DNA from 2 places in the Bacillus sp. H1a genome. Region 1 is predicted to be linked to the other one. Evidence: riboswitches for the same ligand, from Rfam matches in the RefSeq annotation. Region 1 holds a riboswitch; the other holds the start of a gene.
What was found. Region 1 has a riboswitch for magnesium ahead of mgtA (magnesium-translocating P-type ATPase). Riboswitches for the same ligand answer to the same signal wherever they lie in the genome.
Positions count from the first base shown of each region.

Region 2: another riboswitch for magnesium. It lies ahead of U860_RS0101820 (cation-transporting P-type ATPase); the one in region 1 lies ahead of mgtA (magnesium-translocating P-type ATPase).

Region 1 covers NZ_AYMH01000045.1:59,422-75,790, forward strand. The annotation lists gene U860_RS0121280 (DNA polymerase IV) at 1-64, shown strand, start outside; gene U860_RS0121290 (MgtC/SapB family protein) at 301-1,002, opposite strand; gene mgtA (magnesium-translocating P-type ATPase) at 1,079-3,784, opposite strand; M-box (ykoK) riboswitch at 4,118-4,283, opposite strand; gene U860_RS0121300 (DUF3932 family protein) at 4,482-4,733, opposite strand; gene rnz (ribonuclease Z) at 4,923-5,846, shown strand; partial or broken gene U860_RS0121310 (PTS sugar transporter subunit IIC) at 6,210-6,562, shown strand; gene sdaAB (L-serine ammonia-lyase, iron-sulfur-dependent subunit beta) at 6,604-7,263, shown strand; gene sdaAA (L-serine ammonia-lyase, iron-sulfur-dependent, subunit alpha) at 7,282-8,160, shown strand; gene proI (pyrroline-5-carboxylate reductase ProI) at 8,226-9,047, opposite strand; gene U860_RS0121330 (MBL fold metallo-hydrolase) at 9,215-10,168, shown strand; gene U860_RS0121335 (SDR family oxidoreductase) at 10,178-10,972, shown strand; gene U860_RS0121340 (YqzH family protein) at 11,003-11,188, opposite strand; gene argC (N-acetyl-gamma-glutamyl-phosphate reductase) at 11,413-12,450, shown strand; gene argJ (bifunctional glutamate N-acetyltransferase/amino-acid acetyltransferase ArgJ) at 12,461-13,684, shown strand; gene argB (acetylglutamate kinase) at 13,696-14,463, shown strand; gene U860_RS0121360 (acetylornithine transaminase) at 14,460-15,623, shown strand; gene argF (ornithine carbamoyltransferase) at 15,636-16,369, shown strand, end outside.
Region 2 covers NZ_AYMH01000003.1:26,278-42,646, forward strand. The annotation lists gene U860_RS0101765 (hypothetical protein) at 1-381, opposite strand, end outside; gene U860_RS0101770 (glycosyltransferase family 4 protein) at 474-1,526, opposite strand; gene U860_RS0101775 (glycosyltransferase family 2 protein) at 1,523-2,323, opposite strand; gene U860_RS0101780 (O-antigen ligase family protein) at 2,298-3,512, opposite strand; gene U860_RS0101785 (oligosaccharide flippase family protein) at 3,516-4,952, opposite strand; gene U860_RS0101790 (sugar transferase) at 5,014-5,652, opposite strand; gene U860_RS0101795 (CpsD/CapB family tyrosine-protein kinase) at 5,671-6,291, opposite strand; gene U860_RS0101800 (Wzz/FepE/Etk N-terminal domain-containing protein) at 6,278-7,021, opposite strand; gene U860_RS0101805 (acyltransferase) at 7,022-8,215, opposite strand; gene U860_RS31045 (FbpB family small basic protein) at 8,546-8,686, opposite strand; gene U860_RS0101815 (5'-3' exonuclease) at 8,873-9,739, opposite strand; gene U860_RS0101820 (cation-transporting P-type ATPase) at 9,874-10,599, opposite strand; M-box (ykoK) riboswitch at 10,948-11,113, opposite strand; gene U860_RS0101830 (DUF350 domain-containing protein) at 11,313-11,699, opposite strand; gene U860_RS0101835 (glutathionylspermidine synthase family protein) at 11,696-12,931, opposite strand; gene U860_RS0101840 (hypothetical protein) at 12,935-13,246, opposite strand; gene U860_RS0101845 (hypothetical protein) at 13,330-13,779, shown strand; RNA gene ssrS (6S RNA) at 13,834-14,017, opposite strand; RNA gene ssrS (6S RNA) at 14,039-14,221, opposite strand; gene U860_RS0101850 (sulfurtransferase) at 14,338-15,171, opposite strand; gene U860_RS0101855 (DUF2533 family protein) at 15,174-15,446, opposite strand; gene U860_RS0101860 (GNAT family N-acetyltransferase) at 15,475-15,936, opposite strand; gene U860_RS0101865 (DUF3931 domain-containing protein) at 16,008-16,262, shown strand; gene U860_RS0101870 (dynamin family protein) at 16,266-16,369, opposite strand, start outside.

The sequences.
Region 1 (16,369 bases):
TAGTCAATTATTGCGTAAGCAAGAGAAGTCGTTTCAGCAAAAACTAGAAAATAAATTTATGTAGAAGGTGCTATGAATATAAAACCTTCTTTTTTAGATGGAAAAGAGAATCCGGCCATGAGAAGAAGCGGTCAGAACCTTTTTCAGTCCCATGCCAAGTTAAAACAAAAAGATCGAACGAGTATGGATTACTTTAAGTTATTCCAAGCAGTTGCTAATAACTTGAAAATAAAAAATGGGTGTATGTAGAAGGTGTCATGAATATAAAACCTTCTTTTATATTCATGACACCTTTATGATTTAACTTGCTTCTAAATCTAGTGAAGTTTTCCAGCCAGCGGCAGTAACACCAGATTCTAAAAGCATTCTACTTACTATTTTTTCGATTAAGACAGCTGCATTTGTATTGCAATGTAATGTAGCTTGTATAGATACTTTTTGGTTAGAATCAACGTCTTCACTGTACAATTCTTTTAAACCGATACCTTCTGAACTTACCATGTGCATGAGAAGAAAACGAATATGTGCTTCATTTTCTTCTGAACAAGTAAGAGAAAGTAAGTAGTTTGTTTGCTCGGGTACATCTTCTTTTGATTTATTATTCATAAATAGAGCGATTGGGCGTAGTAGTATATTTGCTAGTAAGACGCCGGCTGCACCTAGCATAGCTGCAACGAGGAAGCCAGCGCCTGTAAGAGTACCTACAGCAGCTGCACACCATAAAGTTGCCGCTGTATTTAACCCTCTAATACTAAAACCGTCACGAATAATAACACCGCCTCCTAAAAAGCCAATACCACTCACAACTTGAGCAGCGATACGTGATGGGCTAGCTTCATGATCAAGCATGACGGATAATAAAACAAATATACAGGCACCAAGTGATACGAGAGCGTTTGTTCGTAGCCCAGCCATTCGATGTCTCCATTGTCTTTCCATTCCGATGCAAGCTCCTACAATAATTGCTATAAATAATCTTAATACGATGTCATACCATACCATAATGGTCACCTCCATACATTTAAGTACATGGTATATTTTTTAAGAATGAGTGAGAAATACCCACTCATTCTTATTTTTACAACCAGCTATGAAACTTTTTAATATAAAGTTTTTTCAGGAATTGTGTTAAGAAAGCATAACCTAATAATATTCCTATTAACCATGGGAAGTAGCTTAGTGGTAATGCTTGTAAACCAACTGCTGCACCAAGTGGTGAGAACGGAATGTAGATGCCAATTGCCATAATACAAGCAGTTAATAAAAGAACTGGTATTGATGCAGTACTTTGAATGAACGGAATCTTCTGTGTTCTGATCATGTGAACAATTAATGTTTGCGTTAGTAATCCAACGACAAACCAACCAGATTGGAATAGCGATTGTTCTCCAGGTGTATTTGCACCGAATACATTCCACATGACAACGTATGTGATAATATCGAATATAGAGCTAATTGGGCCGATACAAATAATGAAATTACGTAAGTTTGCAGTATCCCATTTTCTTGGTTTTTCTAAAAATTCTTTATCCATCTTATCCCATGGAATAGAAAGTTGAGAAAAATCGTAAAGTAGGTTTTGAATTAATAGATGAATTGCAAGCATCGGTAAAAATGGAATGAAAGCACTCGCCACTAATACACTAAATACATTTCCAAAATTAGAACTAGCTGTCATTTTTATATATTTTAAAATATTGCCGAACGTAGTGCGACCTTCTAAAATGCCTGCTTCTAATATAGTTAAACTTTTTTCAAGTAGGATAATATCGGAAGATTCTTTTGCAATATCAGTAGCAGTATCAACAGATATCCCAACGTCAGCATCACGTAGTGCAACGGCATCGTTAATACCATCCCCCATATAACCTACAGTATGACCATTCCCTTGTAATACGCGAATGATGCGAGATTTTTGCATTGGATTTAGTTTTGCGAACACTGTTGTTTCTTCTGCTAGTTTTGCTAATGCTTTATCTGGTAAAGAATCAATTTCGTAACCGAGGACAGGCTCCCCTATATTTAATCCAACTTCCTTGCAAACTTTTTTTGTAACAATTTCGTTATCGCCAGTTAAGATTTTTACTTGTACGCCGTGTTTATGCAATGCTTGAATTGCAGAAGCAGCAGATGGTTTTGGTGGATCTAAAAAGCCGATATATCCAGTAAGAATCATAGCGGATTCATCTTGTACTGCATAAGCTTTATAATCAGGTTTGTTATCTTTCTTGTATGCTACAGCGATGACACGCATTCCTTCACTATTTAAAGTTTCGCTAAGGTGTTTTACATTTTCTCTCACTTCTTCAGTAAGAGGGACAATTTGCCCATCCACTTCAGTGTAGTTGCAAATTGATAAGATTTCTTCTACGGCACCTTTACAAACCATTGTATGTTCACCTGAAATCTCTTTCACGATGACAGACATACGACGGCGAGCAAAATCAAATGGAATTTCATCTAGTTTTTGAAAAGCTGATGGATCAAATTTATGGTTTTCCTCTGTATGCTCAATGACAGCTTTATCTATTAAATTTTTCAATCCAGTTTGATAGAAGCTATTTAAATATGCAAATTGTAAGACGCGATTGCATTCATTTCCATTAGGATCTAAATGACGAACAAGGACAACTTTATCTTCTGTTAAAGTTCCTGTTTTATCTGTACAAAGGATGTTCATAGCACCTAAGTTTTGAATTGAGTTTAGCTGTTTTACAATTACTTTTTGTTTAGACATGTTCACGGCGCCTTTAGCTAAATTAGCAGTTACAATCATTGGTAACATTTCAGGTGTAAGACCAACTGCAACGGCAATAGCAAAGAAGAAAGCTTCTTGCCAATCTCCTTTTGTGAATCCATTAATGAGAAGGACAATAGGTGCCATAATAAGCATGAATGTGATTAAGAGCCAACTTACTTTGTTTACTCCTTTATCAAAGCTTGTTTCTGCCCGTTTTCCGATAACTTTTTTTGCTAAAGAGCCGAAATACGTATCCGTACTTGTTGAAACGACAACAGCTTTTGCGCTACCGCTAACAATATTTGTACCCATGAAGCAAAGGTTTTCCATATCGAGCGGATTGCAATTTTTTTTCATGTTTTTCGGTAATATATGTTTATTTTCCGTATGGTAGCAGTTTTCATATTTTTCTACAGGAAGTGCCTCGCCTGTTAAGGAAGACTGATTTACAAATAAATCTTTAGCCGATAAGATACGCACATCAGCTGGAACGATATCGCCAGCTGAAAGTGAAATGATATCACCAGGTACAAGTTCTTCAATTGGGATTTCCGTTGTATGGTTACGATTTAAATTCATTACGTTTTTTGTTTCGTGTATAAATCCATTTATTCTAGAGACGCTTGCAGTTGTTCGAACCATAGCTTTTAACTTATCTGCAGCTTTTTGAGAACGAAATTCTTGAAAAAAACGAATCGTTGCACTTAGTAGTACCATCACAGATACGACAATTGTTCCTTGTATGTCATCTGTGAAAAAAGAGAGTGCTCCAAGAGCTAACAAAACAAAAATAAATGGGTTTTTAAATGCCAGCAGAAATTGAATATACCATGGCAATGTTTTATTATGAGCAATTTCGTTCGGACCATATAAAGAAAGTCTACGAGACGCTTCTTGTTTAGAGAGTCCATCTTGTGTTGTTTCTAGAAGTTTTAACGCAGAGTTTACATCTTGCGTTGCAACTTCCACTAATAATTCGTTATTTGTTTTCATGCTATCTTGATCGTAAGCATGCTTCGTTTCTTGTCTTTGTAAATTTAACATTGGTAGTTCCTCCTTTTTCATGAAGGAGGAAACAATCTGTTACTCGACTATATTAAACAGGGAGGAACAGCTTCTTTCCTACCTACATGATGAAATATTAACGTAAAACATATGGGTATCTGGGCCGAATCATCACTTGCCACTGTTCCTCACCTCCGTACAATTAGTAGTTTCTGAATATGCTATGTTTGTTTCATAGTAAGGTGCATAAAGATATAAAAAAGGCCTTTACTCAAAACGAGTAAAGGCCTGAATTCGCAGTTAAAAAGAGTCAACAACAAAGACTGTTATTAAACATAGATAAAAACAGTTTTTGTGTATGACAAAACATACGCACCTCTCCCTCGTTGAGTTTTAGCACTGTATAGCATAGGTACTGAAACCAGCTACGTTAAGAAAGGCCTTCATTCCGACCTTTCCTGTTGACCCATTGGCGTCTCTCGACATTTTTGGGCAGCAGCGTTTCTCTATACAGGAGCCTCACCTAACAGAGACCATATTCAATTACAAGTTGAATATTAGCACTGTAAATTTGTAGTGTCAATATCTTTTTTGTCTCTTTTTTTTGAAAAATTAAATAGATTTATGATGGCTATATAGTAGGAAATAAGAGGTGTTTTTTTGGAAATAAGGTGGGGAATAAATACTTTAATGGATATAAATAAAAAGCACTGATTACAGTGCTTTTTATTATAGATTATGAGATTGTAGGATTTTCAAAAATAACAATTTCTGAGCTGTTTGTTGTTGCAATGCGTTGTGCGTAATATGTTAAAGCTGAAGAAATATATGTTGGTAACGTCTCATTTGTATGTGATGTTGTATATTCATGAATTAATTCTTTTAAAGTCGTCCATTCTAGTTGTGCTGGGTGATCAGAAACGAAAGAACTTACCCAGCGATCAAATGAAGATGAAAAATCAGTTTGTAAACGAAATACTTCTTTCATAATAAAACGCTCCCTTTATATGTGATATAGTTATATTACTACAAAACACGAACGATTGTTAAGTTTTTTATTTCCAATGTTCGTGTTATATAGTTGTCTAGATGATTGGTTATGTAAATTCAATTTGCCATTTGAAATAACATTCCGTAAGATGAAGAGTAGATTATATAAAGAGCTGGAGGAAAGAAAGTGGAATTTGTATTTTTAGGAACTGGTGCAGGTGTTCCTTCAAAAGGAAGGAACGTTTCAGCAATCGCCTTACAATTGTTAGAAGAACGAGGGCAAACGTGGCTATTTGACTGTGGTGAAGCGACTCAGCATCAAATTTTACATACATCTGTGCGCCCACGACGCATTGAAAAAATTTTTATTACGCATTTACATGGAGATCATATTTTTGGCTTGCCGGGTTTATTAGGGAGCCGTTCTTTCCAAGGAGGAACAACGCCGTTAACTGTGTATGGACCGAAAGGAATTAAACAATTTATTGAAGTAGCGTTATCGGTAAGTACGACACATGTAAAATATCCACTTGAAATCGTTGAGATTACAGAAGAAGGCATTGTGTTTGACGATAATGAATTCTATGTAGAAACAAAAAGGTTATCACATGGAATTGAATGTTTCGGATATCGTATTGTAGAAAAAGATATACAGGGAGCTCTTTTAGTGGATAAGCTGCTGGAAATTGGCGTGAAACCTGGTCCGATTTTTAAACGCTTAAAAGATGGTGAAGTAGTTGAATTAGAGAACGGCACTGTACTAAGTGGAAAAGATTTTATCGGTCCACCTCAAAAAGGGAGAGTTATTACAATTTTAGGCGATACACGATATTGCGAAGCGAGTAAAGAGCTTGCGCAAGATGCTGATGTACTTGTTCATGAAGCAACTTTTGCAGCGGAAGATGAGCAACAGGCGCATGATTATTTCCATTCCACAACAAAGCAAGCTGCGAGTATCGCACTTAAGGCAAATGTGAAGCGATTAATATTGACTCATATTAGTTCGCGTTATCAAGGAGATACATATAAGGGATTATTGAAAGAGGCACGAGAGTTATTTTCTAATACAGAAATAGCGATGGATTTAAAATCATTCCCAGTAGAGAAGTAATATTTTCGTAAAAAAATGGTAACGTACGTTTGCCATTTTTTTATTTATGATAATTTTTTTTTACTCAAACTGTTATCATTTCATGTTTATATGGGATAATACAGAGTTTTGTAATGGTTTGAATATATAGGATGAGAATACATAATACCGATTATTTAGACAAACTGTTATATAAGCACGCTTATATACAACTAATACAAACAAGGGAAATAGATTTTTGTTCAGAAATTTTAAAATTCAATAAAAGTAAGCGTTTTATAAAAAACAAGCTATAATGAGGGCACATTATAATTTATCGTAAGTTACAGCGTGCGTTTTAGCCATTTTTCGTAACAAACGAAATTGACTAAAAAGGGAGAGGGCATCAAGGAGATTATTAAGGGAACGATATTACTATTATTTGTACTAAGTCTTTTTTCACTCTTTAGTTTTAAAGCGCCAAATGGTATGAAAGCAATGGAGCTTTAGCAAATGCGGCCGTTGCAAGTTTCTTAGTTGAAGCTTTTCAATTATACGTTGGTGGAGATTTGATTGGTATACCATTCTTAAAAGAGGTTGGACAATCAGCAGGTAGTCTGGGCGGAGTAGCCAGTGCGACTTTAGTTGCATTAGCAATGGGTGTATCACCTGTTTATGCTATGCTTGTAGGGGCTTCTGTGTTAAAATTTGGTTTGCTACTAGGCTTTATTGCTGGTTATCTCATATCATTTTTAATAGTAGAAAATAATCTTTTCATAGAGTTTTAGGGGGAGTTATGATGAAGTATCGCTCAGTGTTTGATATTATTGGTCCGGTTATGATTGGTCCATCAAGTTCACATACAGCAGGTGCTGCAAGAATGGGGCAAGTTGCTCGTCAGCTGTTTCGTCATGAGCCAGAGAGAGTTAGCATTTCATTATATGGTTCATTTGCAAAAACATACCGTGGTCACGGTACGGATGTAGCGTTAATCGGTGGAATACTAGGATTTGAAACAGATGATTTACGTATTCCAAGTGCGTTAGACATTGCAAAAGAACGCGGAATTGAAGTGGAATTCATTGAAGAAGATGCAAATGCTCCACATCCTAATACAGCGAAAATTCGTCTGTATAAAGGAGAAGAGGAAATCGAAGTTGTTGCTTGCTCAATCGGTGGCGGTAAGATCGAAGTTGTAGAATTAAACGGATTCGATCTTCAATTATCAGGAACGAGTCCAGCACTGCTTATTGTAAATAATGATCGTTTTGGTGCTATTGCAGCTGTAGCTTCAATCCTTGCAAAACATGAGATTAACATTAGTACAATGAGTGTTTCTCGTAAAGAAAAAGGAAGAAGAGCGCTTATGGTCATTGAAACAGATGAATTATTAGCAGATGAAGTGATTGAAGAAATAAATGGGCAACAAAATATTTGTCAAGTAACTATTATGGATTAATTGCAGGGGGGACACACCATGTTTCGGAACGCAGCGGAACTAGTGGCGCAAGCTAAAGAACAAAATGTAAAAATCGCAGAAATTATGATTCAGTGTGAAATGGAAACAAGAAGTATATCACGTGAAGAAGTAATTGCCGGAATGGAAAAGAACTTAGTCGTGATGGAACAAGCAGTAGAACGCGGTATTCGTGGTGTAAAATCACCGACTGGTTTAACTGGCGGGGATGCTGTGAAAGTTCAAGCGTATATGCAGAGTGGAAAAGGCTTATCCGGGGATACAATTTTGGACGCAGTGAGTAAAGCTGTTGCGACAAATGAAGTAAATGCGGCGATGGGAATCATTTGTGCAACACCAACAGCAGGATCAGCTGGAACAGTGCCAGGCGTACTGTTTGCACTTAAAGAAAAATTACAGCCTACACGTGAAGAAATGATTGAATTTTTATTTACAGCAGGAGCTTTCGGTATGGTTGTTGCGAATAATGCTTGTATTTCTGGTGCGGCAGGAGGTTGCCAAGCTGAAGTAGGTTCAGCGAGTGGAATGGCAGCCGCAGCCGCAGTTGAGATGGCTGGTGGAACACCAGATCAAGCAGCTACAGCGATGGCGATTTCTTTAAAGAACATGCTTGGTTTAGTATGTGATCCTGTTGCAGGGCTTGTAGAAGTACCTTGTGTAAAACGGAATGCAGCAGGTGCTTCAAATGCCATGATTTCAGCTGATTTATCATTAGCTGGTGTAACTAGCACAATTCCATGTGACGAAGTAATTGAGGCGATGTTTAGAATCGGACAAACGATGCCAGTAGCACTTCGTGAAACAGCTGAAGGTGGACTTGCAGCAACACCGACAGGTCGTCGTCTGCAAGAAGAGATCTTTGGGAAGAGTAATAATTAAGAATAATTATGAGAAAACGGAGCTCAAATAAAGTTGAGCTCCGTTTTCTATTTTTCGTTTGTGATTTATTCTAATGTTTTTCCGAGATCACGTGATCGTTTCGTCGCTTGTGTAATACATGAAACTAGTGCTTGTTGAAAATTATGTTCCCGTAATACTTCTATTCCTGCTTCGGTAGTTCCGCCAGGAGAAGTAATTTCTTTTCGCAAAATAGAAGGGTGTTTTTCGCTTGCTTTTAGCATTTCAGCAGCACCAATCATCGTTTGAAGAATAAGTGATTTTGCAACATCTTCTTTCAGACCAATTTTTTTTGCAGCTTCTTCCATTGCTTCCACTACGTAATAAATATAAGCTGGTCCGCTTCCGGATAATGCAGTGACAGCATGCATATCTTCTTCCTCTACAACAGAGACGAGGCCAATCGTCTCAAATAAAGCTGTTGCAGTGTGAATATGTTCTTCCGTTGCATGTTCTGAAGGTGAGATGGCGGTAGCGGATTTTAAAATAGCCGCAGATGTATTTGGCATTGCACGAATAATCGGAATGTCTTTTTGAAGTAGGTTTCTAATTGAATGGGTAGAAACACCTGCCAATAACGAGATAATAAGCAGGTTGTTATTTATATGTTCTTTAAGAGGGATAATCGCTTCTGCGACATCTTTTGGCTTCATAGCTAGAAAAAGAATATTTGCATCAGTAAGTAATTCTTTTTTGTTATGTGTACCTTTAGTCCCGTATTTTTTATGTAACTCCTGTAATCGTGTCTCGTTAGAACGATTACTTACAGTAATATGTTCCCCTTTGACAACATTTGCGTCTAATAAACCACCAATAATTGCTTCAGCAATAGAGCCTGCACCGAGAAAGGAAATATTTTGAATAGACATGATGTTCCTCCTTTAAATTTGGTTAGAAATGCTTATAAATGTACATACATTCGTTTTTTTGGGGGGAAACACCTCTTTTTATCTGAAAATAATGACAAATTTGTGGAGAAGTTGTAAACTGAAGAGGTATTCATTTTTGAACCGGAAAGAAACAGGGGGGGCTAAGCATGACGGCGATTCATCGAATGGAGATTCCTGTTCCATTTGCAGTTGAGACAGTGAATGTGTTTTTAGTTGAGGGAGAAACATTAACGTTAATTGATACAGGGACAAATACAGAAGAGGCAAAGAAGGCACTAGAAAGTCATTTAGATGTATTAGGATATAAGATAGAAGATATTGAAACGGTAGTGATTACGCATCACCATGCGGATCATTGTGGACTTTTAAATACATTTTCTGAAAAAGTAAATATTATCGGACATCCTTGGAATGAACCGTGGATTACGCAAAATGCCGAATTTTTAAAGCGGTATCATGAATTTTTTAAAGAGACAGCCTTACAGTTCGGTGTTCCAGCAGCATTTTTGAATGATGAGGCACTATTGACGACGAAGACACTTAAATATTCTTGTAATAGATCGTTAACACACACTGTGAGAGAAGGAGATCGTATAGAGTCGTTACCTGGATTTACAGTGATTGAAACGCCAGGTCATGCTTCTACTCATATTTCATTATATAGAGAATCTGATGGAATATTAATTGGTGGGGATGCTCTCATTAGTCATATTTCTTCTAATCCAATATTAGAGCCACCATATGAAGGGCAAACAGAAAGAGCACGTCCATTATTGCAGTACAATCAAACATTAAAACGTTTAAGTGAAATGAATATTTCACGCATTTTATCAGGACATGGGGAAGATGTTCTGAATGTGAAACAACTTATTGAAACGAGGTTACAAAAGCAAGAAACACGTGCGTTTAAAGTGCTTGATTTATTAAAAGAAAAGCCAATGACAGCATTTGAAGTATGTGTAAAATTATTTCCGGTATTATATAAAGAACAATTGCCACTTACTATCTCAGAAACTGTTGGACAATTAGACTTTTTAGCATATAATCAACAAGTGATGATTGATGAATCTTCGCAACAATTGATTTATTATGCAAAGTAGGTGACAGCAATGACGGGACGTTTACAAGAAAAAGTAATCGTCATTACAGGTGCTTCTAGTGGAATTGGAGAGCAAGTCGCAATGCAGGTTGCGGAGCAAGGAGCGACGCCAGTATTAATGGCTCGAACAGAAGAGAAACTACAAGCATTAGCAGAGAAAATTAAAGCAACTTATAATACGCCTTGCTATTACTATGTATTAGATGTAAGTGAAGAAATGAAAGTACAATCAGTTTTTTCAAAGGTATTACAAGAAGTAGGACGTATTGATATATTGGTAAACAATGCGGGATTTGGTATTTTTAAAACATTTGAAGATGCGTCAATGGATGAAGTAAAGGATATGTTTCAAGTAAATGTATTTGGATTAGTAGCTTGTACGAAAGCAGTATTACCTTATATGGTAACAAGGAACGAAGGACAAATTATTAATATTGCTTCATTGGCTGGAAAAATTGCAACTCCGAAGTCGAGTGCTTATGCAGCAACAAAACACGCTGTATTAGGATTTACGAATAGTTTACGTATGGAGTTATCTAACACAAATGTGTATGTAACAGCAATTAACCCGGGACCGATAGATACGAACTTTTTTGAAATAGCCGATCAATCAGGTACATATGTGAAAAATATGGGACGTTACATGTTAAAACCAACATATGTAGCAGAACAAATCGTAAAGACGATGCAAACGAAAAAACGTGAAGTAAACTTGCCGAAGTGGATGGGAATTGGGCCGAAGCTCTATGTATTATTCCCGGGGTTATTTGAACGTGTTGCAGGTAAATCATTAAGTAAAAAATAGGAGATTTCCATATGGAAATCTCCTATTTTTTTATTTTCCGGTCACATAATCGTAAACGATATCTTCAACCGCCTCGTACACATCAATTTCAGTATTTGAATGAATTATCGTTTGAATATGTTTAATTAACATGTCCTGATCCTCTTTTGAAACAGGATTACATTGATATTGCCGAAAACTTTTTGTAATCATTTTCTCAATTAATTTTTCATTCATGTTTTTCCCCGCCCATATGTATACATGTATTGTTTTATTGTACTTGAAGTGAAATAAAAATACTACCATACATAATTTTTGTATAAAAATTCACCTACGTATATTATTTTTCTAGTAAAATTAAGTTTTTAAAGTTTTTAAAATTAATAAATATTTAATTGACTCTATAAATATACAATATTATAATCATACTTAATTTAAAGAATCGATTTAAGGAGGAGCATATGAAAGTCGCAATTATTGGAGCAACTGGATATGGAGGTATTGAATTAATTAGGTTATTAGAGCAACACCCCTACTTCTCAATAGCATCTCTCCACTCCTTTTCGCAAGTTGGTGAATGTATAGCGAATGCATATCCGCATTTGCGAAGTGTTCTCGTTCATAAGTTGCAAGAAATTGATGTGGATGAAATAAGGAAGGTAGCGGAGATTGTATTTTTAGCAACGCCCGCGGGAGTATCTGTGGAGCTGACACCAAAATTATTAGAAGTAGGTTTAAAAGTAATTGATTTATCGGGTGACTTTCGTATGGTAGATCCTTCGCTATATGAAATGTGGTATAAGCAGCCAGCTGCAAAGGGAGAAATTCTCAGAAAAGCAGTGTATGGATTAAGCGAATGGAAAAGGGAAGAGGTTAGGTGCGCTGAATTAATTGCAAATCCGGGATGTTTTGCAACAGCGACATTGCTAGCGGTAGCGCCGTTAATGCAAAACGGGATAGTTGAAGAAGATTCAATTATTATAGATGCAAAGTCAGGAGTATCAGGAGCGGGAAAAACACCAACAACAATGACTCACTTTCCAGAACTATACGATAATTTTCACATTTATAAAGTAAATAAGCATCAGCACGTTCCTGAGATTGAGCAAATGCTTATAGAATGGAATGGTGAAGCGAAGCCAATTACATTTAGTACACATTTAATACCGATATCACGAGGGATTATGGTTACACTCTATGCAAAAGTAAAACAAAAAATCAAAATGCAGCAACTTCAAAAGTTGTATGAAGAAACGTATCATAATTCAGCTTTCGTTCGAATTCGTTCTCAAGGAGAATTCCCAAGTCCGAAAGAAGTAAGAGGCTCAAATTATTGTGATATTGGATTAGCTTACGATGAAAGAACAGGAAGAATTACAGTAGTTTCTGTTATAGATAATATGATGAAAGGTGCAGCTGGGCAAGCGATTCAAAATGCAAATATATTAGCGGGATTGGAAGAGGCAACGGGTTTACAGTATATACCGCTTTATCCATAAGGGGGAAATTATGATTAAAGCATCGTTCATTAATAAATTAGAAAATGGTTCAATTGTCACTCCGAAAGGCTTTTCGGCAATTGGTACTGCGAATGGTTTGAAAAAGGAGAAAAAGGATATAGGTGCAATCATTTGTGAAGTACCAGCATCGTGTGCCGCTGTTTATACAACAAATCAAATGCAAGCAGCGCCGTTGCAAGTAACGAAAGATAGTATAGCGGCGGAAGGGAAATTACAAGTAATCGTCGTTAATAGTGGAAATGCAAATGCTTGTACGGGAATGAAAGGATTGCAAGATGCTTACGAGATGCGAACATTAGGAGCTGAACACTTTGGAGTAAAAACGAATTACGTCGCGGTCGCTTCAACAGGTGTAATTGGAGTACCTTTACCGATGGATATAATTCGAGAGGGAATTGAATCACTTGTACCAACAAAGGAAGTAAGTGGAGCTCATTCTTTTTGTGAAGCGATTTTAACGACGGATCTTATGACGAAAGAATCTTGCTATGAGATGATAATTGACGGAAAAGAAGTAACAATTGCTGGGGTCGCAAAAGGTTCTGGGATGGTTCATCCCAATATGGCAACGATGCTTAGTTTTATTACAACAGACGCCAATATAGAGCATGACGTATTACAAACAGCACTATCACAAATTACAAATCATACATTTAATCAAATTACGGTGGACGGAGATACTTCTACGAATGATATGGTCATCGTTATGGCAAGTGGATTATCAGAAACGAAGCCAATAAGTATGGAACATAAAGAGTGGGAAACTTTCGTAGTTGCTTTACAAAAGGTATGTGAAGATTTAGCAAAAAAAATTGCGCAAGATGGTGAAGGAGCTACGAAGTTAATAGAAGTAAATGTGCTAGGGGCTCGAACAAGCGAAGAAGCAAAGAAAATCGCAAAGCAAATTGTCGGTTCGAGTCTTGTGAAAACAGCAATATACGGTGAAGACCCAAATTGGGGGCGAATAATTAGTAGTATTGGCCAAAGTGAAGTAGCTATTAATCCAAATACAATTGATATCACCCTTCAATCTATCAATGTGTTAAAAAATAGTGAACCTCAAATGTTTTCTGCAGAGGGAATGAAAAAGAAATTACAAGAACATGAAATTATTATTGATGTGTATTTACATTTAGGAGAAGAAACGGGATCAGCTTGGGGCTGTGATTTAAGTTATGACTATGTGAAAATAAACGCTTGTTATCGTACATAAGGAGAGAGAAGATGAGTGATTATATTGTAGTTAAATGTGGCGGTAGCATGTTGGATCAATTAAATCATGTGTTTTTTGATTGTATAAAGAAATTGCAACAGAAGTATAAGGTGGTTATTGTCCATGGCGGTGGCCCAGAAATTGATGCCAAATTAAAAGATTGTAATATCAAAGTAGAAAAAAGAGATGGATTACGAGTAACACCAAAAGAAGTTATGGATGTTGTTCAAATGGTGCTATGCGGTAGTACAAATAAAAGGTTTGTAATGAATTTACAAAAGCATAATTTACTAGCCGTAGGGCTTTCAGGGTGCGACGGTAATTTACTTCAAGTTCAACCTGCCAGCGAAGGGATAGGATATGTGGGAGAAGTAAGTTATGTAGAAACAGCCTTATTAAAAGGATTAATAAATATGAATTATATTCCTGTTATTGCTCCAATCGGGATAAATGGTAATGAGGTTTATAACATAAATGCTGATACTGCTGCCGCTGGAATTGCATTTGCGATTGAGGCAAAAGAACTCATTTTCATTACAGATGTAGACGGGATATTGTATGAAGGGAAATTAGTAAAGAAAACAGATGAATCTGAAATTCTTACTTTTATAGAACAAGGTGTTATTACAGGCGGGATGATTCCGAAAGTACAGGCGGCACTTACATCATTAAAAATGGGAGTGCAAAAGGTTAGTATCGTGAATGGTACAAAGGATTTTACTGAGGTCACAGGAGAGTGTATCGGAACGACGGTAACGAAAGGTGTGAGTATCGTATGACGAGTCATCTTTTTCAAACGTATGGAAGAAGAGACGTTGAGTTTATAAAGGGGAATGGAACGAAAGTTATTGATAAAAATGGTAAGCAATATTTAGATTTCACTTCCGGTATTGGAGTGTGTAACTTAGGACATTGCCATCCTACTGTTGTAAAGGGGATAGAAGAGCAGCTTAGGGACATATGGCATATATCTAACCTATTTACGCACTCCTTACAAGAAGAAGTCGCGTCATTATTAACAGAAAATATAGCATTAGATTATGTGTTTTTTTGTAATAGCGGGGCGGAGGCAAATGAAGCAGCTTTAAAGCTGGCCCGTAAGCATACTGGGAAATCTCTCGTAGTCACATGTCAACAATCTTTCCACGGCAGAACATTCGGAACGATGAGTGCGACGGGGCAAAATAAAGTGAAAGAAGGATTTGGTCCACTACTTCCGTCTTTTTTACATACCCCTTTTAACGATATTAAGGCGTTAGAGGAAGTAATGAATGAAGAAGTTGCGGCGGTAATGGTAGAAGTTGTTCAAGGAGAGGGGGGAGTAATACCTGCTGATCTATCTTTTTTGAAAGCGATTGAAACATTATGTAATAAGTTCGGTTCATTATTTATTATAGACGAAGTACAAACAGGGATCGGAAGAACAGGAACACTATTTGCTTACGAACAAATGGGAATAGATCCTGATATCGTTACCATTGCTAAGGCTCTTGGAAATGGCATTCCCGTTGGAGCGATGATTGGCCGGAAAGAACTTGGAACATCGTTTACTGCAGGATCACACGGTTCAACGTTTGGTGGGAATTATATTGCAATGGCTGCAGCGAAAGAAGTATTGCAAGTAAGTAAGAAACCATCGTTTTTAAAAGAAGTAAAGGAAAAGGGCGAGTACGTATTAGAGAAGTTGCGAGAGGAATTACGACATGTCGAATGTATTCAAAATATACGTGGTAAGGGGCTTATGATTGGGATTGAGTGTAAGTATGAAGTTGCAAGTTTTATAGAACAACTAGAAGAAGAAGAAGGACTTCTCGTATTACAAGCAGGGCCTAATGTTATAAGACTATTACCGCCACTTATTGTAACGAATGAAGAGCTAGAACAAGCGGTATATATGATAAAAAAGATAGTTTGTACAAAAAATGCATCAATCATATAAGGGGGAAATTTCATGTCAACTGTACAAGTACCAAAATTAAATACGAAAGATCTTTTAACACTAGAGGAATTAACGCAAGAAGAAATCATTTCTTTAATTGAATTTGCTATATATTTAAAAAAGAATAAGCAGGAGCCTTTATTACAAGGAAAAATATTAGGTCTCATTTTTGATAAACATTCAACTCGTACTCGCGTTTCTTTTGAAGCAGGGATGGTACAGCTTGGAGGACATGGAATGTTTTTAAGTGGAAAAGAGATGCAAATTGGCAGAGGAGAAACGGTGTCAGATACTGCGAAAGTACTATCTCATTATATTGATGGAATTATGATACGTACATTCTCGCATGCGGATGTAGAAGAGCTTGCGAAGGAATCGAGTATTCCTGTTATTAATGGATTAACGGATGATCATCACCCTTGTCAAGCATTGGCAGATTTAATGACGATATATGAAGAAGTTCATGCGTTTAAAGGGATTAAATTAGCTTACGTAGGTGATGGAAATAATGTATGTCATTCATTGTTGTTAGCGAGTGCAAAAGTCGGAATGAATATGACTGTTGCAACTCCCGTAGGGTATGAACCGAATGAAGAAATTGTAAAAAAAGCGTTAGCGATTGCAGCTGAAACAGGGGCTGAAATTGAAATTTTGCAGAATCCTGAATTAGCGGTAAGCGGAGCGGATTTTATTTATACTGACGTTTGGATGAGTATGGGGCAAGAGGGAGAAGAAGAGAAATATAC
Region 2 (16,369 bases), on a different contig from region 1:
ATTAGGTATTTCTATTTGTTGTGATCCAGAAACATAAATAACAGGGGATTGAAATACCGGATTTACAACTTGAATGGTACCACCATTTATAGAAGCATTATTTTGTAGTTCAAACGCAGTAAAATCCCCATCAATTTGCACTGTTACAGTAGGATCCAACTCTAACCTTACATTTGATTTAATAACGATCGGATTTAAAACTTTATACGTATTTACTCCTGTAATTCTCACCGTCGAAATCCGATTCGACACACAATAATCAATAGCTTGTTGAATTGCTAATGAACTATCATTCACTAAGTTCGGAACGGCTCCAAAACAATCAATATGAACACTACTTCCTGGTGCACAATTTTCTTGTGATGAAATATATTCTGACAAAATAAATTCACTCCTCATATTGCTCTTTTCATATCATATGCTGTTTTCTTCTTAAGAGTTTCTGTAATAAAAAAAACAAACAACCTCTATGGTCATTTGTTTAATTCATATATACCTTTTGTTTCTTCTACCATTTTAGTTAACGAGAAATATACTTCTGCTTTTTCTCGTGCGTTCACTCTAATATCATTCACCTTTTCTTCATTTTCCTGTAATTCCTTAAGTGCATCTGCAAATAAATAATCGCAATATTCAGGTATCAACACACCCGATTCTCCATCTATTATCGCTTCATTTATTCCTCCGACATCTATCGAAACAATTGGTGTTCCGGTAGCCATCGCTTCAATTACTACCATTGGAAACACTTCACGAAAAGATAATAAAAGTAACGCATCCATATTTCCGATAAACTCATGTGGCTCTGAAATATTCCCTAGCATCTTTACACTTTGTTGCAAACCATATTTTTCTATTTCTTCCATAATAGATTCTTTCTCTGGTCCATCACCAGCAATGTAAAACAAAAAATCTTTTCTCGTTCTCAACACATTTGCAATTTCAACAAATAGTTGATGGTTTTTTTCCTTTGATAATCTTGCTAATATACCTATCTTATAAACAGATTCTTTCTTTTTCTGTTGGAATAAAAATTTTTCAATATCCACACCATTATAAATTGTTCTTATCTTTTCTTCAGCTACACGAATTGAAATTAAATTATTCTTTTCAAACTCACTTACTGTAATAATATTATTCACATATTCATTCATGAAGTAACGAAAGACCCTTGGTATTTTCTTTTCTAATATGGTTACATTATGTTTCGTATACACGACTTTTATCTTTCTTTTAATAAACTTTTGAAGTATGAAAGCATACAATACCATTCGCAAACTATTCGCATGAATGATATCTATCTTTCGTTTATAAATTTCTTTTCGTAAGTAATATATATTTCTTAAATGATTCGATCGACTAAGTAAAATAAAATTTTCTTTTCTAGCAAGAGATTGATATAATTCCCCTTCGCCTGCAGCTGTATAAATTGTAAAACTCTCGCATTGTAAATTATTTTCTAATTTACAAAAGTAACTCTCGGCTCCCCCAGTTATCAATTTATCTGTCATCAACAATATATTCATAATCTTGTCTTCTCCATTACATTAATTTTATTTTTTCTATAAGCATGATAAGCATACTTACTAAAATAAAAGAAAGTTTGCACTAAATTAAGAGGTTTTTGCGCTCTTAATAACTTCCAATAACGGAAAGCCGCTCTTATTTTATTTCTTGAAACGGAATTTGTAACAATTCGATATTTTGCTAACATTTGCTGTATCCCGTTCGCTTCATATCCTTTATATAACAATTCTAGCCATAACGCTGTATCTTCAGGCTGTACGCTAGGCATTTCAATATAAGGGACTTTCTCACGATCAATCATCACCGTTAGACACCCAATAATTGTATTTCCCATTAAATAATGATAATCAACGGATTTCGGTACGTTCACCTCTCTATTCAGATCATCACTATTTTCATCTATTAAACTATAAGAGGTATACGAAAACGCAACATTTGTTTCTTCCATAAATAACAATTGCGTCTGCAATTTATTCGGTAGCCAAATATCGTCACTATCTAAAAAGGCAATATATCTTCCTCTCGCTTCTTTAATCGCCATATTTCGAGCTTTAGCAGCACCCATATTTTCATTTAATGATAATAACCGAATTCGTGAATCCCCTTCTATCATCTCTTTAATCTTTACAGCTGAGTGGTCCGTTGAAGCATCATCAACGATAAGCATTTCCCAATTTTCATAAGATTGACTCTGCACAGATGTGATTGTCTCACCTATAAAACGTAGACTATTATAAGAAGGTGTTATTATAGAAACTCGAGGCGTCTCGTTATGTACTGATAGACACTTTACCATCTATCGTTCCCCTTCCTTCATATATTGAAATGTATTTCATAACAACTGCTAAAAATAGAAAGAAAGCTTCGTTAATAATAAGTGACAATGAGATCATCTGAAATAAAAATGCAATCATAGTCAATAAAAGATATGGCTTTTCACGGAACAAGTTATACTTAGTCAACTTCACCATTAGAATACATAAAAAAGCACTGTATAAAAGGAAACCAATTGTACCCGATTCAGATAAAATTTCTAAAAATGTATTGTGCACATATAGTTTTTCATTGAACTGATACTCATAATAATTCGAAAAATTAAACGCACCGATACCGATATATGGATTAGATAAAAAATATTTGAAAGCAGCTTCCCATAGTGTAAATCTGCCACTCCCATTATCGTGCGAAAAATCAGAAATCCGATTATTCAATATATCATCTAGTTCTCCACCCATTAATACATTCGATAAACTAGAAACAACAACACTAAACAATACTAAACCCATTATTAGTTTTACTTTTTTAGCAAAACTGGACATGCATACATATACAAAAATGACGAGTACAATCGCTAAAATACCACCTCTTGAAAAGGTTAATAAACTCGTTGTAACACATAGAATCAATCCTATTAGATTGGTTATATTATTTAAATTAGTCATATAATACATAAAAAATATTGTATTATAAAAAATAAAGATATTGGGATCATCTAATAATCCGATTAATCTTGGATACCCTCTATCTACTAATAATCCAGCATAAACCTCTCTCTCTTCTCCGCCATGTAATCCAAAATGTTGTAATCCGACTATATAGAGTATGAGACTCACAATATTAAATATTAAGCCTACATAGACAATGGCTGACTCGAGTACTACTATTTCGGTGTTACCCAATAAATTCCTCATAATAAAATAACACCCTAAAACAAGTAATACGCCAAAAATCATACGAATACTAGCGCTTAAATATATAGAAAGAATGCCACTTAAACAATAGATGAAATAAAACAGCAAAAATACAACTTCATGAAAATATAGCTTTCGAATATAAAAATCTTTAATTGTTAAACAAAAATAAATGACTAGAAAAATCATGTATATCTTCAAAGAAAATCCGATATATATGTTGTATTTACTTAACATAACAAACAAGATTAGAAGAAAAATCCATTTCATCGAAATTTGCATATTATTTTCCATAGGCTATATCCCCTGCTTCGTAATATAATCCTTTTCTCGTGTTTTTCTTATAAATGAAAGAATAAGTTTTTTTAACTCATAATCATATAGGAATATACCAACTACTACGATAAACGTATTAAGAACAAGTGCAATCAAATTATATGTCTGTAATACATATTGCACCCCCATAAAAGTTACCCCAAAATAAATTGTATACGGTATTACAATTTTGAATACAATTTTTTCCCTCACTACACTTACCGCTATATATCCAATCAAAGCCACTATCTCAAATAAAACCATCGCATAAGCCGCTCCTCTAACTCCACCAATGCTACTGAAGCTATATAGCATAATTCCTCCAATCACTAAAGCAACACACTGTACAGCAGTTCTTTTCTTTTGACCTCCACTCGTTGTCAAACCATCTGCAATAGCAATATTTATACTTTGTAACACAATAAGAAAAGATAATATTTGAAGTGGCTCTACTGCATTACTCCATTCCTCATGAAAAAACATAGAAATAAAATAGGGTGCTAAATTATATAAACCTATCGTCATACAAATTCCCACGACCGCCATTGATTTTATTTGAAGCATATTTAATTTCGTATGCCCCTCTATATTATTCTGGTTATAATGTTTAAAGAGCACTGGGAAAAATGCCCCTGCAATTACCCCTGGCACTTGATATAAAGCTGCTGGCATCCGATAAGCAACCGCGAATACACCTACCATACTTAACGGTAATGTATAATTGAGTAAGATGGGTGCTAATTGTGGCGTACTCATTATTAAAAAACCACTAACAATAAAAGGACCTAATTGCCAAAACAATCCTTTATGAATTACTACTTTCATATTAATGTTCGTCTTTTTTCTCATAACGTATATGCTAAATAAACCACCAATCATATAACCAAAACCATATAAGCGAGCTGTTATATACACTGGTAATTCTCCGAAAATGCAAAAGCATGTAATTATAATGACAACTGATGCTGATACAACTTTAATTAGTGCTATATATTTCATACGTTCCATAAGCTGAAAATAGGCAATCCCTATATTTTGCCATGTGAGGCCTATTAACATCAGAAACATTACGTTTAACATCATATAAATTAAATCCTTATCATCGTACACATAATGAATAGTTATATAACCAATTACAGAAATAAAAATAAGAAGAAGCATCCTTATTTTTATGTATGAAGATACAATCTTCCCTAAATCTACTCCATCCTTTGCTCCTTCTCGAAGAAATGTATTACTAAGCCCTAAATCTGTAAAAAACAACATTACAAACGTAAATGCTATCGCAACACTAAACATCCCATAATTTTGTGCATTAAAAAAGTTGGCTAAAGCAATTAAGCTAATGGCTTGAAGAAGATTAGCTAAAATCGTACTATAAAATAGATGTACAATATTATTTAGAATGGATCTACCCATACCAGTTCTCCTTTGCATGTAACCTACCTATATTTGTATACAATTATATTTACTATGTTTTTTATCTTGCACCATTCCCATTCAATACAATAAAAACTGTCTTACATAAAATACGAATATCCATCCTAATCGTTTTCAATTCCACATATTCCATATCCAACTTCAACTTTTCTCTCGGATCAAGATTATATCCTCCATTTATTTGTGCCCATCCTGTTAGCCCTGGTTTCACTAATAAACGGTTCTTGAATTCTGGAATATTAGCTTCAAATTTTTTATAAAAATACTCTCTCTCTGGTCTAGGGCCAACAAAAGACATATCACCTTTTAAAATATTTATAAGTTGTGGTAATTCATCAATTCTCGTTTTTCTTATAAACAGTCCAACCTTTGTAATTCTCGGATCGTTTTCATTTGCCCATTGTGGTCCGTTCTTTTCAGCATCACTAACCATCGACCTTAATTTAAATAATTTAAATCCCTTTCCATCAATCCCCAATCGTTCTTGAAAGTAGACTGGAGACCCCGATGTTTCTAAAGCAATCAAAATACAAAAGAACAACATAATTGGTATCGTTAATAGTAACAATATGAGTGAAAATATTACATCAAACAAGCGTTTTACACTTCGATTCAAAATGCTATTCTTTTCTTGAGCCGGAATAGTATACAACTTAGCTTGATTTGTTTCACGAATCATGGATCGTTACCCCCAAATTCAAGAATATAAAACTATACCTAGCAATTCACATTCTTTCCGCTTTATGTCCGCGATTACTTTTTGTACTGCACTCAATGAATCTTTTCGTTTTTTGACTACCAAAATTACTCCATCACATTTCTCCGCAATAATATGCGTAACAGGAAGCTCAAATACTTCAGACGAATAAAAGAAAATGTAATCAAACTCTTCTTTCCACTTGTCTATTACATTATCAAATTCATCCATAGCAACTAAGGGCGTTCCAATATGTACAGTCTTTTTTGCAGGAATACAATATAAGTATTCAGAAAGATCACTAGAAAAAGATTCATAATTTAAGGTAGAAGAGCTTATTATATCGTTTACTGTTGTCATATGATTACTTTGTAACAATAGATGCAGCTTAGGATCAGAAAAATTCACATCGACAAGTAACACTTTTTTCTTCATTTCCGCAAAAACTAATCCCATATTTACTATTAGTAAAGCAACAGCGTCTCTATCCTTAGTCGAACTAACTGTGAATACTTGTTTTCCCGATTTTTTCAACTCATGATATACAGTATAAAATTGCTCTTTCATTACAGCATCATGCGGATCGAACTTCAGCTGTTTCTTCCTCTTAAACATCGACATGTTCACCTCCATATATAGATGATTGCGTTTCAACTTCTGTAGATTTTCTCTTTCTTTTTGGCTCCATATTTATGTGACCAATAACAGAGACTGTTGTTATTTTCTCTAAATCCTGTTCCACATATATACGATCATCAAAATAATCCCGAAGTACAGCTAAACCAATGCCAACAAAAAAACTAACAATTAAAGAGATAGGAATAATAAGTTGTAATTTCGGAAACAATTTCTCCGCTTTTTCCTGTAACTCTGGACTAATCAATATTTTTACGCCCTGTACATTCGTATACTGTTGAAAGCTTTTTTGAGATTGTTCTGCCAATGTCTTTACAATCTCTTTAACGACTTGAGGATCTGAATCTTTTACTGTTACAGTAACAATTTGCGAGTTGTCCGTATTCACCACCGAAATTTTTTGTGCTAATTCATAACTTGATTGTTCTAATTTTAAAGTGTTTTTTACTGTCGAAATAATTAGTGGACTTTTTAAAATATCAACAAACGATGTTACGAGTTGCTTATTTTCTTGTGTTTTATTCGCTGTATTCTCCTTATTAAACTCATCTAAATTCCCAACAAGAATTTGCGTTGAATATTGATACGAAGGCTTTAGCACATACATAGAGAGAAGAACTAGAGAAACGGTTAAACAGCACATCGTCAAAATGATCGTTATAAATCTTCTTTTCAGTAACTGTTGAAAATCTTTTATACTCATTTCTTGCTTCAATTATTTCACCGCCTTTGTCTGAATAATGTCCTGTAAGTCATTTTCTACATTTAACTCTTTCTTCTCTATATCCGTTCGCTTTGTTACATACTTTCCGACTTTGAATGCAAATTTTTCTACAAATACATACGAAATCGTTGCAAGTATAAACGACATAATAAGCGACATAATTAAAACAATAGGTAACGGTAATATTTCATGGAGCACGTATATAAGAGAAAATAAAGATATGATGTGGTATAAATAAAGACTGTAAGAAATCTTCCCCAAATATAACAAGTATTTATTATGCAGCAAGGACGACAAAGTTGATATTGACAAGCTTAATATGACAAATAGACATGCACTTATCGCTACTACGTAGTCTCGAAATATAAAATTATTGAGCACTTTAATTCCTCCAATAAGCCCTTCATACATAAAAAGTAAAATCGCAAATAAAAACCATGCAATTTTCGTGTTTTTAGTACAATTACTATAAAAAACTATTAAATTATTTTTATACTTCGCTACTAGTGCTCCTAGTAAAAACAGCACTGTGTAATGCAGCGTTAATGCATAGCTTGTTAATGTTAAACTCGAGCGAAATAAGAATAATATCACGACAGAACATATACTAAAACTAAACAATGATAGTAATGAATATCTTACTGTGTTTCGTAAACAAACCATCAAAACTAACGGAAAAATTATAGATATTCGCATTTCATGTACAAGTGACCAAATCACGCTGTTATATGTATCTGTATTATATTTCCCAACCAAGAAAACATGTTGTGCTATTAGGCTTAAAGAACTTTCAATCGTCCATGAACGATTAAACCATACACTTAAATAAGAAATACCATATTCACTAATTGTAGCCTGGCATATAATAGCTATACTTATTGCCACAAGATATGGAATGTATATTCTGCATATACGTTTTAAAAGGTATGAAGCATAACTACTATAGTTATTTTGAATGGATCCATACAAAACAAATCCACTCAAAACAAAAAAGATAATAACAGATTCGTTACCACTACTAAAAATAAGACGTGCAGGTGTTTCTTTTAATAGATATACAACAAGTGGTTTATTATCTTCATAACTGTAATTTTGAAATGCTGAGAAAATCATCAAATGATGACCAATCATTACTACCAACGAAGAAATTCCTCTTATAGAATCCAGTTCTTCATGCCTCTCCATCGTTTTACATCAACTCCTAATGAAATGATAATAATCATTTCAATGCGACATCTTTATTCATATTCCTCTCCTTTCTTTTCATTCCAATTTTTCATATTAAAATGATTTTATAGTATAAATTTGAGTGTATTGTAACATTTCTTGTAATATTTTGGATATACAATCCCAAAAATTGGTATATGCCAATTTTAATCTCGAAAAATGAAAAATATTGATAGAAAAAAACTATAAATATACCTTGCATATTTATTAAATTTATAAGGAGAATAGATTTTTTTGAATATAAAATAAAAAAAGATAGCCTTTAAAGGCTACCTTTCTTTATTTTATTTAATTATTAGCACCACTATATGCTACATGGCGTTTCTCAATTCGTTCTTCAATCTCTCTCATATTTTCTTTATTAGTTAGTAGGGATTGTTTATTTTCTATTAATAATTGTTTAAAGGATTTTCTCACTTTTTTTCGCATTTTCATTTTCCTCCTTGGGGGATGGTTTATATAAAAGATAAGGAATTATCTGTGTGTTCTTATAATAATTGATTGTTGTGAAATCTATTTGAACTTCATATGAAAACCGAGTTTATTTTCTGACAACTTTGTGAACAAAAAAGAAAGGTAGATCAAAAATATATTTGATCTACCCTTCTATACTCTTTAAAGCATATTAATTAATATTTCAGGTCTTCCCCAATTCATTTCGTTGCAAACGAATCGTAGCTTTTCTTCATCCATTGTGTGTAATCCTTCTTCTAACGAGCATGTAATTGGAACTTCACAATGAATTTGCGCTAATTGTAAAGAGATATTTAAGTTCTCCAAATCACTTTCAATTTTTGTGCGCTGCGCTTTTGTTAATGATGCTATATTTTCTAGTACAGCTGATACTGTTCCGTGTTCTTGAATAAGCTTATACGCTGTTTTTTCACCAATACCTTTTACACCCGGATAATTATCACTTGTATCTCCCATGAAAGCTTTCGCATGAACAATTTGCCAAGGTTCTACACCTTTCTCTTCCATGATTTTCTCTGGTGTGTAATACTCGTAATTTCCAATTCCTTTACGAAGAAGCATAACTGTAACATTCGTATCAACAAGTTGAAGTAAATCTGTATCACCTGTCAAAATATAAACTTCCGCTTCATTGCAATATTGTTTTGCAAGCGTACCGATACAATCATCCGCTTCGTAACCTTTCATACCGATGACAGGCATAGATAATTTCGCAGTCATTTCTTGCACTAAATCAAATTGCGGAATTAATTCCTCTGGCGGTGCTGCACGATTCGCTTTATAATTCGAGAACGATTCCGTTCTAAATGTCGTACTTCCCATATCCCAGCACGTTACAATGTGCGTTGGTTTGATTGCTTGTGTTGCTGTTAATAAATGCTTCATATAACCATGAATCCCATTCGTCGGGGTACCATCTTGTCGTTTCATAAATTGTCCATAGACACTTGTTGCGTAAAAAGCACGAAATAATAGTGCCATACCATCAACTAACAATACTTTTTTCATAATTCCTCTCCTACTAACAAAAAATAATAACCTCACGTTATCACGTAAGGTTATATAAATAGATTACCATTCTACGTTTTTGTTCAACTTTGTCTATTATACATTGTTTTTGTATATTTAGCATCATTAACACCTTAAGACGTTCTACCACAACAAGTATGAAGTATTCCTGAATACGTATTTTTACCTGTTGAAACAACGACAGCCTTTGCATTGCCACCAACAATATACGTACCTTTGAAACAAACATTTTCAAGCTCCAGTGGATTATAGTCTTTCATCCGTTTTAATGGAATAAATCGTTTACGTTCAATATGATAGCAACTTTCAAATTTCTCAATACTCGCATCGTTTCCTGTCAGCACAGATTCATTTACTAATAAATCATTTGCATAAATAATACGTACATCTGCCGGTACTGTATCACCTTCGGAAAGAAAAATCATATCTCCAGGTACAAGCTCTTGTACTGGTAGCTTCATCATTTTCAATTCATTGTTTAGCCCTGTTACGTTACAGCCTGCTACTCTAGAAACAGTAACTGTTTCACATTGTGATTCATCATTCACATTTTTTTTTGAAAGACCTGGAATCATTCCACTTAGCTTTATCATCACTTCTGCAAGAAGCGCTCTTTTTGAAATTAATTCATTTCGACCGTATACTTGAATACGTTTCTGTGCTTCTTTCACAGGTAGGCCGTCTCTTGTTGTTTTAAAATACGCAAATACAGATTTTACATCTCTTGTTGCAATTTCAATTAATAAATCTTTATTTTTTTGGAGCATTATTTGTTCTTTCATTGGTTTTTCACTTGGTTTATATGACGTGTTACCCACAGTTTTATTTGCATATAACATATTATCGTCTCCTCCTTTATAACATAGGAAGAAACGCTTTGTTTCTCGATTTATCCACTTTATCGTGAAAGTGTCTAGCGCTTAACTACTCGAATAAACGCTACATTATGATAAATATAGAGGGAGGAACAAGTCGTTTCCTGCCTACATCATATAATTTTGCTTTGAAGTATATGGGTAACGGAACCGAGTCAGAATTTGACATGTTCCTCACCTCCTCGTGTATTTTATAGTTATAATCTATACTATGAAATTACTCATAGCTTGGTAACAAAAAAGACCCCACTCATAAGAGAGCAAAGGTCATTACATGCACAAATAAACGATTCCTAATATAATTAGAAATCTATGGACCTCTCCCTCGTCGAGCTTTAGCACTGTATAGCATAGGTATATTACCAGCTACGTTAAGAAAAACCTTAATTCGATCATTCCTGTTGACCCATTGGCGTCTCTCGACATTTTTGGGCAGTAGCATTTCTCTATACAGGAGCCTCACCTAACAGAGACTTATTTTAATTACATAGAAAATGTTACTCTTATTTAAAATAGATGTCAACACTTTGTATGGAAACTTTTCCTTATTACAACAACTAATTCTAATGTAGTACGGTAATATACATCACATTCATCCTTCGACTATTTAAATTAATCGAACATATTTTTCAAGAATTAGCGAACAATAAAAACCTTACGTTTAAAACGTAAGGCTTTTAATATGTTACACAGCCAGCAATTACAATTCCAATTGAAAGTGATAAAAACATAAGGAAAAGACCGACTGCCTGATTATCTTCTTCCAGACTCTTACTAATATTGAAACGTGGTGTAAGCCATTCCGCTAAATAATAGACAACAATTTGTGCTAAAATCCCAACTGCTCCCCATGACACCATATCAAGAAGTGAAATAGAATTAGCAGCCGTTGAATATAAAACGATAGCAAGACCAAGTAATCTTCCTCCAAGTACGTAGCTTACCGCTTTATTCCCTTGAGCCATTAACTTAAATTCCTTCACTTTCGTTGTCACTTCCATAAGGAAAAGACCGATACATAAAAGTACAAGTGATACTGCTAAGTATAGTAAAAAATTAATCATTTATTTTCCTCCTTCTTAATACCTACCGGTAAATAATACGATTCATTCCCCGTAATTTTTTCCCCGGCACGTATACCGATACTACTCGCTTTTCCAGCAATTAAAAATGACCCAAACACATACGATAATTTTTCAATTCCTTTTTCAGTTTCCAAAAATACAACTGGAAGATCTATATATTTTTGAAATATAGGAAGTGACGATTTATACGTTTGATGTACATTTCGAATCATAATGTTTGTATCCTTATCACGAATAGTAATCGTGTCACCCTCCCTACCGAACGATGGCTTTTGAACGAAAGAATCTTTCCCTAAAAACAAATTTGGTTCTAAATATGTAGGTAGCATATATTCCGTAATCCACTGTTGTTCCTCTCTTGTATAAAAAGCACCTTCTTCTGCTAATCCCCAAATAAGACATTGAATGGATTTAGGCTGAAGTAAAAAAGCTGATACAGGATTTATAATAAAAAGCTTCTCTTCCTTTACAAGTTGTAAAAGTTCTACTCCTACTAAATCCCCTGTCTCAGGATCTTGATCCTCAATCAAATCTTCAATTGGATACGTTTGGCGATACAGAACATCAATTGGCATTCCATCTCCGTCCACTAAAGCATCACCTGTAATTCTAAGCTCTGACATTGACATCACTTTATTTTCAACATGACATAGTTGACTCAAATACATAGTCGTATTCCAATCTTCTATATGTTCATGATGAGCTGTAAAAACGACATTTGGATTTTTTATTCCTTTTGCAGCTTCCATTACGGCTTTTGTAATACCAGAAGAAAGTAAACGCTCTTGATTTGTATTCGGATCATCATAGTCTAGTTGTTCGCAAACTTTCCCATTCATTTGAAAGCATTCCACAATAAAAGTTGGCGTATCACTATTAAACTCAAGCATTTTAATACGATTATCTTCTGTTAAGGCAAAATCAAATCGTGAAATAACAGCTTCAGGATACCTACCCTTCATTCTAATAAAAGGCAAGCTTGCCGATGGAAAACCAAGTTCAAGAAGCTGTTCATTGGATAAATTCCGTAGAAGTCTAGCGGTCTTAAAAAATATTTCCCCCATTCGTTCAGTTGCTAATTGTAGTTGTTTCATAGTTTGTTCTGTTATCGGAAAAACATGAAACAAACTATACTCACACTCATATAAATCCGACCAAAAATGCGGATAATTTGAATAAAACCCTTTTCGTTTCTTTATGTATTGCGACATCTTTTATCCTCCAAATCCACCCTTTGAACCGCTTCCAATACCACCTTTAAATTCTGCCGAAGATTGATAAGATTTAAACTCTGATGAATTTTTGAAAGTGGATTTATTTTGATAGTATTTACCACCATAAAAGTAATGCCCACGATACCCTGAACTACTGTCATCACACTGCCAAACACCAAGTTCATCATCCCAATCCCAATCAGAACAACTATTATCATTCGGTTCGGGCGGAATATCTTGCGCACAACCAAATAGAGTCCCCGTCATTAATGACGTCAAGACACTACCTACAAGCCATTTCGTTTTTGTCACCCTTGCACTCCCCTTTTTAAATTATATTTCTATTATATAAGAAGCCATGATAAAGTAGAAGAAAAAGGAAGAAGAGGGATAAAATGCGATTAGAATATCGACTCAATGATGAAACTAACGGGTATCCTGCTTTATGGAACTATACAAACATTTCTATTTCTGAAATCGTCGCACGCATGACTTGTGAATATTTTATAAAAGATGAGAATACGTACGTTGTTACTGCCACTTCAGTAGATCCAGACGGAACGGGAGTTATATATATTCAAAAAGAAGTTTTTTCTAACGACCCTTCAGATCCTACATACTCCCACATAGGTTTTGAAATTAGAGAACTACAGAAAACGAGTTCCATTATAATAGAAAGTAAAGAAATATGGAATTATGAAGAGATCTTACCGTCTCTCCATTCAGATATTATATATATCCAAAGAGATGGAAGACATATGGAATTCACCCTAGATTCAAGAGAAATTGATGAAGACCGCAAGTGCTATATTTATTATGGAAATTTCACAGGTGAATCGAGATAATATGTACATATTTATTCAACAAAAAAACCTTACGTATAAAACGTAAGGTTTTTATATAGCCCCACATATGCCGTTATCTATAGATGTCCATAAACCTGCTCTCACAGGTGGATGTTCTCACAAATGTTTGTAGCTTCCTTCTTAAAAAGATGGCCTGCTATCTACATTTAAATATTGAACTTCCGTATTATACTTATTGGTTTAAGACATACACAAGCTACGTACACCGTAGGAATTTTATATAATGTTAGTTGAAATAAGACCCCCGCACGTGCCGTCCCTCGTAAATGTCCAAAAACCCGCTACTCGCAGGTGGATGCCCTCACAGTTACCGTATATCTTCCTCCACAAGGAAGGCTTGATAATGGTCGCTAAATATTGAGCTTCCGTATAACTAACATCGGTTTTAGACATAAATAAGTTACGTACACCGCAGGATGTATTATTTACTTGTCGTTATATTATCACATTGTTTCCAATGTGTAAAATATAATATTTTTCAAGCAATCTCTTGCTTGTGACCTTATTTTAATACAAATTATTTTTGCATGCAAGTGGTTAATCTTCTTCTTTTGCAATTTGATTTTCTGGATAAGAAATCCAATCACTCCAGCTACCTGCATACAATTTAACATTTTGAAAACCAGCTAATTTTAATGCAACTATGTTCGGACATGCTGTAACACCAGAGCCACAATATACAATTGTTTCCTTATCTTTCGAAAGATTTTTGAAACGTTCTTGTTGCTCAACCTCATTTTTAAATTGTCCTGATTCTAGAATTCCATCTTTCCAAAAATAATTTACTGCTGTCGGAATATGCCCTGCCTTCGAATCAACGAGTTCTTCTACACCAGCATAACGTTTTGGCTCTCTAGAATCAATTAACGTAATATCTGCACCTGCATGAATATTTTCTCTGACCGTTTCCATCGTTACAAGCATATTATCTTGTATGTTTGCTTTGAAGGTTTTTCGTGCAACAACAGGAATTTCCGTTGTTGTATGTAATCCATTCTCTTTCCAAGCAGGAAACCCGCCATCTAGTATATATACTTTCTCATGTCCTACATAGTTTAATAACCACCATAAACGAGAAGCCATTGCACCAGCTTGACTATCATACGCAATCACTGTTGTATGTTCATCAATCCCAGCTTGTGAAAGCTTGTCTGCAAACTGCTCTACATTTGGTAATGGATGACGACCACCATGCTCAATTACAGGACTTGATAAATCTAAATTTAAATCAAAATATAATGCATGTGGAATATGTTCTTCCTCATACTTCTCTTTACCCCAATTTGGATTCGCTAAATCAAAACGACAATCGACTATACGGACATGTTCATCTTCTAAATGCTCACGCAACCATTCGACTGTAACAATCATCCTTAACGCCCTTCTTTCTCTTGCGTGCGATCTACATACTCCATAACCATATCTGCTGTAACAAGTTTACGCTGCGGTGCAACGCCGCGTTTTGCAAGGTCATTAATTTGCTTTGTTACCATATTTATTGCATCAACTGAGAAATGTTTTCCATTTGATGCAAGTGCGATTGCAGCCTCTATTGCTGCTTCACGTTGCGCATCTAATTGCAAAAATATTTTTACAATTTCATTTTGTTTACGAGAATGTGCTGTAATTGCTTTATGTACTTCCATCTTCTCTTTCCCCCTAAATAATTTATACTTATTTGTTTAATTCCATTGCAAGCCGAATCATATCACGACATACAATTCCATTTTCAATAATCTCTTCTTCATAATGCTTCGAAAAGTAATCAAAATCAATAGAAAAAATCCGAAATCCACATTTTTGATATAACGCAAGTTGTGAAACGCTAGAATTACCTGTACCAACTTCAAGCTTGTACATATTATATTCTTTAGCAGTTTCTATTGCATGCAACAATAACTTCTTACCAATACCTTTTCCTTGCATATGTTCTACAATCGCAATATTCATAAGTTCCATTGTCTTTGGTCTTGTTTCCAAAAGCACATATACACCGATAACTCTTTCCTCTTGTTTAGCTACATACATAAGTCCTCTTTGCACATATGCATCAATTTGACGTTCACTTGGATCAGCAAGGAGCAATAAAGATTTCGGTATAGCTTCTTTCGAAATACGCTCTATTACAACAGACATAAAAATTCTCCCTTCCCTATTGTTCTAATCCCTCCTTGTCTACCATAAGTAATAGAAAGGAGGGATTCACCATGGACAACAATGAGAAAAAATGCAACGTCATCTCCATTGATGGAAAGAAAAAGAAGAGCGACACATATTCCTATCCAAAATTAGTAGTAGAAAACAAAACATATGAATTTTCTTCATTCGTCTTATGCGGTGAAACACCAGACGGCAGACGATTAGTTCTTACCCATATGATTTCTACTGATGAATTTGCAGGGTTCGTAAAATCTCTAGATACTGTACTACAAAAGAAAATTGAACGAATCTTTTTTTCATAACGACTATATAATATAAATTTCTTTTTCAATTTCTACTAACTGCTTTTGTAGTTGCTCTTTACTTTGTTCATATAGTGTTACGTCAATTGTTTCAGCTAAAGCGAATA